One region of the Nonomuraea sp. NPDC049028 genome, then DNA from elsewhere that is predicted to be linked to it. Evidence: riboswitches for the same ligand, from Rfam matches in the RefSeq annotation. Region 1 holds a riboswitch; the other holds the start of a gene.
What was found. A riboswitch is a leader RNA that binds a small molecule or an ion and turns the genes downstream of it on or off. The one in region 1 is predicted to bind thiamine pyrophosphate.
Positions count from the first base shown of each region.

Region 1 (3,790 bases):
GGGACGGCGGCGATCAGGATCGCCAGCGAGAAGAGGACGGGTGCGAAGAAGACCCAGCGCCAGCCGATCGAGCTCAGCAGACCGCCGATCACCAGCCCGAGCGCGAACCCGGCGGCCCCCGTCCCCGCGTACACCAGCAGCGCGCGGTTGCGCTGCCTGCCCTCGGGGAAGCTCGTGGTGATCAGCGACAGCCCGGCGGGCATCATGAAGGCGGCCGCGACCCCGGTGAGGAACCTGGCGACCAGCAGCACCCACCCCTCGGTCGCGAACCCGCCCAGCCCGGAGAACACCACGAACACGCCGAGCCAGAGCAGGAACATCCTGCGCCTGCCCAGCAGGTCGGCCGCCCGGCCGCCGAGCAGGATGAAACCGCCGCAGCCCAGGACGTAGGCGCTCACCACCCCGCTCAGCATGCCCGTGGACAGCCCCAGATCCGCCCTGATCGACGGCAGGGCCACGTTCAGCATGGCCACGTCGGTGCCCTCGATGAAGATGGCTCCGCACAGCACGATCAACATGCCCCAAGCGCGTTTGGACATGGTCAACTCCTGGTTACTTATCGGCATTCGGTTATCTCTGGTAACCATCCAAATCATCCGGCAGTATGAAATGTCATGGAAGACGGCACTTCTAAGTCACCCGGTTACTGCGAGAGCACCGTGGACGACGACTACGACGTGTGGCAGTGGGACACCAGGGAGGACTGCGAGGTCCGGCAGATACTCGACCGGGTCGCCGACAAGTGGTCGCTGCTGGTCATCGCGCTGCTCGACTGCCAGAGCCTGCGCTTCACCCAGCTGCGCCGCGAGATCGACGGGGTCAGCCAGCGGATGCTCAGCGTGACCCTGCGCCACCTGGAGCGCGACGGCCTGGTCAGCCGTACGGTCCACCCCGTCGCGCCCCCGAGGGTCGACTACGCGCTCACGCCGCTCGGCCGGACGCTGCACCAGACGATCAAGAGCCTGGTCACCTGGACCGAGGAGCACCGGCAGGAGATCGCCACGGCGCGTGCTGCCTACGATGAGCGACGCGAGATGATGGAGGCATGACGGTTCCAGAGATTCCGGCAAGCGACGTTCCCGCTGACGCCTACCTGCTCGACGTGCGCGAACAGGACGAATGGGTGGCCGGGCACGCCCCCGAGGCGGTGCACATCCCGATGACGCAGATCCAGGGGCGGGTCGAGGAGGTGCCGGGCGACCGGACCGTCTACGTGGTCTGCCGGGTCGGCGGCCGGTCGTTCCAGGTCGCGGCTTGGCTCAACCAGCTCGGGCGCGAGGCGGTCAACGTCGACGGTGGCATGCAGTCCTGGGCGGGCGCGCGCCGCCCGATGGTCAGTGAGACGGGGCGCCCGCCGTTCGTCGCCTGACGGATGGCATAATCCGCTCGACAACTACACAAACCGCGGGAGCTCGGGGTGCACCGGGCTGAGAGGGCGACTGATCTGTCGCCGACCGCATGAACCTGTCCGGGTAATGCCGGCGTAGGGAGTGTGAGATGACGCATGTCGTCGACGAAGTCCCGCTGACCCTCGAAGGGACGCCCCCCAAGACGCTCGGGCTGCTCGACCAGGGGGCCCTGTGGGCGAACCTGGCGGTGAGCCTGCTGGGGTTCAGCGGCGCGCTGTTCCTGCTCGACCCGCTCGGCGGCAGCCCGCTCAGCCTGACCGCCGCCCTGCTCGCCGCGCTCGTCGGCAGTCTGGTCGGCACGGCCATGGTGGGGCTGTCGGCCATCCCGGGCACGCAGACCGGGCGGCCGGCGATGGTGCTGCTGCGCGGGTTGTTCGGGGCGCGGCTGTCCTACATCCCGACCGTGCTCAACATCGTCCAGATGATCGGGTGGGGCGCCTTCGAGCTGTGGGTGATCGCCAAGGGTGCGATGGCCATCTTCGGCGACGTGGTGCCGTACCAGGTGTGGGTGGTGGTGGCGGGGGCGTTGACCACGTCGCTGACCATCTGGCCGCTCGGGTCGGTCCGGCTGCTGCGGCGTTACGTCACCATCGGGGTGATCATCTCGCTGGTCTGGTTCGCGGTGGCGTTCCTGTCGAAGGCTCCCCCGCAGGGCGGCGGGTCGTGGACGGCTTTCGCGCCCGCGGTCGACTACGTCATCGCGCTGTCGGTCTCGTGGGTGCCGATCGCCGCCGACTTCGCCCGGCACTCCAGGTCGAGCCGGGCGGCCTTCGCGGGCGTGGTCGGCGGCTACACGCTGGCCCAGGTCGCCTGCCTGGGGCTGGGCGTCTACGCGGTGGCCATCGCCGGGTCCGCCGCGGTGGCCGCCGACGGCACGGCCGTGTTCGGGGCGTTCGTCGCGGTGCCGCTGGGCGCGCTGTTCTTCGCGATCCTGGTGCTGCGGGAGGCCGACCAGTCGTTCGCGAACGTCTACTCCACGACCATGTCCCTGCAGAACCTCATGCCGCGCGTCGACCGGCGGGTCTTCTCGATCGCCATCGGCGTGCTGACCACCGCCATCGCGCTGGTGGTCGACGTGAACTCGTACGGGGCGTTCCTGGGCGTGATCGGGGCGGTGTTCGTGCCGATGTTCGCGGTGCTGGCGGTCGACTACTTCCTGCTCGGCGGATCCTCGGGGTGGAACACCGACGAGGACGCGCCCGCCCGCTGGTCCATGCTGGTGCCCTGGGCGCTCGGTTTCGTGGCCTACTGGCTGACCACCTCCACGCCCACGGTCGCGCAGTGGGACGGCCTCTGGGCGGCCGTACGCGAGGCCATCGGGTTCACCAGGCAGCCGTGGATGAACGGGGCCCTGGGCGCGGCTCTCGTGGCGGCTCTGGTGACGCTGGCGATCGGCTGGGCGACCAGGCGCGCGTCGATCACGCGTCGTTGAGTACGTACCTCAGGCCCGCGAGCGTTTCTCGATGTTGAGGAGATGACGCTTGGCGGCCTGGCCGCCCGCGTAGTCGCCGAGTTCGCCGTCGCCCGGCACGATCCGGTGGCACGGCACGACCACACAGACGGGGTTGGCGTTGAGCGCGTTGCCGACCGCGCGCAGCGCGCGCGGGCGGCCGATGCTCTCGCCGATCTCGTCGAGGGTCGCCGTCTCCCCGTAGGGCACGGCCATGGTCTTCTGCAGCACCGTACGGGCGAACGTCGTGGCGATGGACAGGTCCACCGGCGTGGCGAAGGCCCGCAGGCGCCCGGAGAAGTAGGCGTCGAGCTCCCTGCGCACCGGATCGAGCCGCCCGGGGTCGGGCCCGACGAACGCGCCCACATGCCGGACGACCAACTCGAAGACGGTGTCCTCCGACTCGAAGCTGCACGCCACGATGCCCTTGCCGCTCACCGCCAGCACCAGCCGGCCGACCGCGCCGTCATAGGTGCCGAACGCCACATCGGGCGGCACCTCGCCGCGATAGGTGGCGGAAGTCACCCGCAGCAGGGCATCGAGGTCTCCACTGGACATACCCGCCACCCTCTTCCGCCGCCCTGAAAGGCCGTGCCCGCAGCGTATCGGACGGATCGCCCGACGAACGCCGCACGCCACAGGCACTATGGAGGTGTGGGTGACGACAGAGCAGGCAGTGACGATGAGATCGCTCGCGCGGTGCTCGCCAGCTCGCCCAACGCCGTGGTCGCGCTCGACAGGGACCAGACCGTACTCGTCTGGAACCGGGCGGCGGAGCGGCTCTTCGGCTGGTCGGCCGAGGAGATGCTGGGCCGCAGGGCGCCGATCGTGCCGGGGGAGCTGACAGCGGAGCACAACGCGGTGCTCGAACGGGTGCGCACGGGCGGCCAGGTGTCGCTGCGCACCAAGCGGTTGCGCAGGGACGGCACCG
Region 1 covers NZ_JBICTR010000005.1:66,998-70,787, forward strand. The annotation lists gene ACGFJ2_RS19820 (MFS transporter) at 1-539, opposite strand, end outside; gene ACGFJ2_RS19825 (winged helix-turn-helix transcriptional regulator) at 615-1,049, shown strand; gene ACGFJ2_RS19830 (rhodanese-like domain-containing protein) at 1,046-1,369, shown strand; TPP riboswitch at 1,395-1,507, shown strand; gene ACGFJ2_RS19835 (purine-cytosine permease family protein) at 1,498-2,841, shown strand; gene ACGFJ2_RS19840 (methylated-DNA--[protein]-cysteine S-methyltransferase) at 2,851-3,417, opposite strand; gene ACGFJ2_RS19845 (PAS domain S-box protein) at 3,514-3,790, shown strand, end outside.

Region 2 (3,790 bases), on a different contig from region 1:
GCAGCCGGCGGTGTTGGGCAGGACCTTGATGCCGCGTTCGCGCAGTACGTCGAGCACCGAGCCGGGCGCACTGGGGTCGAGCCGCCGCATGGCGACGGTCGTCAGCTCGGTGCCGGACGCGACCAGCGCCTGGTCGAGCACCTCCAGCGACGGGGCACCGCCGGTGCCCATGATGAGCCGGGAGGAGAACTTCTCTCCGGCTATGAGCAGATCATCCACCTTGCACCGCCGTCAGCACTTCCATCCGGTCGCTGTCGCCGAGCGCCGTCGTCTCCCAGGCGCTCCGCGTCACCACCTCGTCGTTCACGGCCACGGCCACGCCGGTCGTCGCCGTGGTGAGCGTGAGTACGGCCTGCGCCACGGTGGTGCCGTCGGGCACCTCGTGCGGGGCCCCATTGATGATCACATTCATGAAATATCCCGATACCTCAGCGGCGAGCACAGCTCCGCGAGCTCGCTCTCCTCGCCCAGCAGAATGGCCGCCGTGAGCGGAGCCAGCAGCACCCCGCCCCGGTGATGCCCAGTGGCCAGCACCAGCCCCGGCGTCCCGCTGGGCCCGATGAGCGGAACGTTGTCCGGTGTGCCCGGCCGCAGCCCCGCCACCACGTCGGCGATCTCCAGCTCGGTGACGCCCGGCACCAGCTCGTGGGCGTCCCGCAGCAGCTCGTACAGTCCGCCCGCCGTCACCCTCGTGTCGAACCCCAGCTCCTCCTGGGTCGCCCCGACCACCAGCTCACCGTCACCCCTTGGCACCAGGTACACGGATTTCCCGTGGACCGTCCCGCGTACGCACCTGCCGAGCAGGGGCTGTGGGGAGCGCAGCCGCATGATCTGCCCCTTGACCGGCCGCACCGGGACATCGACCAGCCCGGCGCTCCACGCCCCGGCCGCCAGCACGACCCGCTCGCCCCGGATCTCATGGGGGATGTCCACCTGCGGGCGGCCCTTGTCCAGGGTGGCCGTCCCGTCTGGGGGTGTGAGGCGTACGCCCACCACCGCGTCGCCGTCCCGGAGCAGTTCGCTGACGCGAGCCCGGACGAGGGGGACGCCCAGGCGGTCGAGTGCGGCCAGGAGCGCGGCGGTGACACGGCGCGGGTCCACCCAGGCGTCTCCACGGGCCAGTAGCCCACCGCGTACGGAGGGCGCCAGCATGGGCTCCAGCCGACGGCACTCGCGCCCGGTCAGCCGCTCGACCGGTAGCCCCAGCTTCTCCATGAACGCGGCCAGCTCACCGAGCGCCGCCAGATCGTCGGCCCCGAACGCCACGGCCAGCGTCCCGTCGACCCGGAAGTCCAGCCCGGCCCGCGCGGCCTCACTGAGCCCGCTCACGACCGCTTCAGCTGCCCCCGCTTCGTCAAGGCGGTTGGTGGCGGGACCCGCAGCAGCATGGAGGCCGACATCGGAGGCGGCGGATCCCGTACCAGCATCGCGGTGAGAGCGGTTGGCGGCGAATCCCGTACCGGCGTCGAGGTCGGCGTCGGTGGCGAGTTCGGAGGCGAAGGACGGCCAGCGGCGCAGTGCGGCGAGGCCCAGTCGGAGCAGCGGCTCCTCCGTGTACGTGACCTCGCTCACCGGCGCCAGCATGCCCGCCGCCGCGTGCGAGGCCCCGGTGGCCGGAGCCGGGTCGACCACGGTGACCGGCCGACCCGAGCGGGACAGGCGCCAGGCGATGGACAGCCCGATGATCCCGCCGCCTACGACGATGTCCACGTCCGCTCCCTTCGCCGGCATGATCCGGATCAGGTGTCTTGCGGTCGAAGGCCCGGTGCAGCCTTCCTCTCAGCCCGGTAAACGGCCGGACTCCCGCGCGTCTTACGTCTCCACCCTACGGCCTCGGCGCGACGTCCCGGCACGGGCCCCGTTATGGTCTTGAACGTGAATCATGTGGTGGTGGCAGGCGCCGGTCTGGCCGGTGTACGGAGTGTCGAGGCGCTGCGCGCGAAAGGGTTCGACGGCAGGATCACGCTGATCGGGCAAGAGCGGCACCGGCCGTACGATCGGCCACCCTTGTCGAAGGCGGTCCTGTCCGGCAGCAGTGACTCCAGCTTCGTCGACGCCGACCTCGCCGTGCTGGAGGTGGACTTCTGGCCGGGCGTCTCGGCCAAGGCGCTGCGTCCCGGCGTCGTCGAGACAACCGAGGGCGAGCTCGGCTATGACGGCCTGGTGATCGCCACCGGCGCCGAGCCGATCACGCTGCCCGGCGACGGCCGCCAGCACGTGCTGCGTACCCTCGACGACGCGCTGGAGCTACGCGCCCGGCTCGTCAAGGGCGCCCACGTGGTGATCATCGGCGCCGGCTGGATCGGCGCCGAGGTGGCCACCGCCGCCCGCCGGGCCGGCTGCGAGGTGACCGTGATCGAGGCCGGCCCCACCCCGCTCGCCCAGGCGGTCGGCCCCGAGATCGGCGCCCGCACCCAGGGCTGGTACGAGGGCATCGACCTGCGGCTCAACACCCTGGTCGGCTCAGTGGACGACGGCGGCGTCACGCTCGCGGACGGAAGCCTCATCGAGGCGCACGTGGTCGTCACCGGTGTCGGAGTACGCCCGACCGTCGGCTGGCTCGCGGGCTCCGGCATCGACCTGGACAACGGCGTCGTCACCGACGAACACCTGCGCACCTCCCTGCCGAACGTCGTGGCCGTGGGCGACTGCGCCGCCTGGTGGTCGCGCCGGTTCGAGACCAGGCTGAGGGTCGAGCATTGGGACGCCGCGCTCAACTCACCCGAGGTGGCCGCCGCCACGCTGCTGGGTGTCGAGGCCGCCTATGACCCGGTGCCCTATTTCTGGTCTGAGCAGTTCGGTCACATGGTCCAGTACGCGGGCCACCACCCGGCCGGAGACCGCCTCCTCTACCGAGGCGAACTCGGCGGAAAATGGTCGGCCTGCTGGCTCACCTCGGACGACACCCTGGCCGCGGTACTCGCCGTGGACCGGCCCCGAGACCTCGTCCAGGGCCGCAGAATCATCGAAGCCGGACACCGCGTAGACGCCGAACGCCTGGTAGATCCCGACCTCTCCCTACGGGACTGTGTTGTTTGAGCAAGCACGCCATGTGGTAGTTGTGGTTTCGTGACGCTTTCTGTTGCGCAGATCGACCGGGAGACCGACCAGCTCGTCGCCGAGTGGCTCACTCTCCCCGAAGTGGCCGCGCGCCTCGACCTTTCGATAGGGCGGGCCAAGCAACTCCTCAAGGACCGGAAACTGCTCGGTGTGCGCCGGGGTGGTGGTGGGCCACAAGTGCCCGCGGTGTTCCTTGACGGAAAGGACGTGATGAAGGGTCTGCCCGGCACACTCTCCGTGCTGCGCGACTCCGGTTACGACGACATCGAGTCGCTGCGCTGGCTCTTCACTCCCGACGACTCCCTGCCCGGCTCGCCGGTCGACGCCATCAGGGCCGGTCGCCATACCGAGGTCAAGCGGCGTGCCCAAGCCCTCGCTTTCTGACGCCCGCCTCTACCTCTGCACGGACGGCCGTCGCGAACGCGGTGACCTGGCCGAATTCCTCGACGCGGTGCTGGCCGCGGGCGTGGACATCGTCCAGTTGCGGGAGAAGGGGCTGGAGGCGCGCGAAGAGCTCGCGCTCCTCGAGGTCTTCCGCGACGCCTGCGACCGGCACGGCCGGCTGCTGGCGGTCAACGACCGGGCCGACATCGCCTACGCCGCCCGGCCCGACGTGCTCCACCTGGGGCAGGACGATCTTCCGGTGAAGGTCGCGCGAGAGATACTCGGCGACGACGTCTTCATCGGACGGTCCACCCACTCCGTCGCCGAGGCGTCCGCCGCGGCCGTG
Region 2 covers NZ_JBICTR010000006.1:338,896-342,685, forward strand. The annotation lists gene ACGFJ2_RS24965 (thiazole synthase) at 1-219, opposite strand, end outside; gene thiS (sulfur carrier protein ThiS) at 212-412, opposite strand; gene ACGFJ2_RS24975 (FAD-dependent oxidoreductase) at 409-1,731, opposite strand; TPP riboswitch at 1,700-1,817, opposite strand; gene ACGFJ2_RS24980 (FAD-dependent oxidoreductase) at 1,876-3,039, shown strand; gene ACGFJ2_RS24985 (Rv2175c family DNA-binding protein) at 3,070-3,444, shown strand; gene thiE (thiamine phosphate synthase) at 3,422-3,790, shown strand, end outside.
Region 2: another riboswitch for thiamine pyrophosphate. It lies ahead of ACGFJ2_RS24975 (FAD-dependent oxidoreductase); the one in region 1 lies ahead of ACGFJ2_RS19835 (purine-cytosine permease family protein).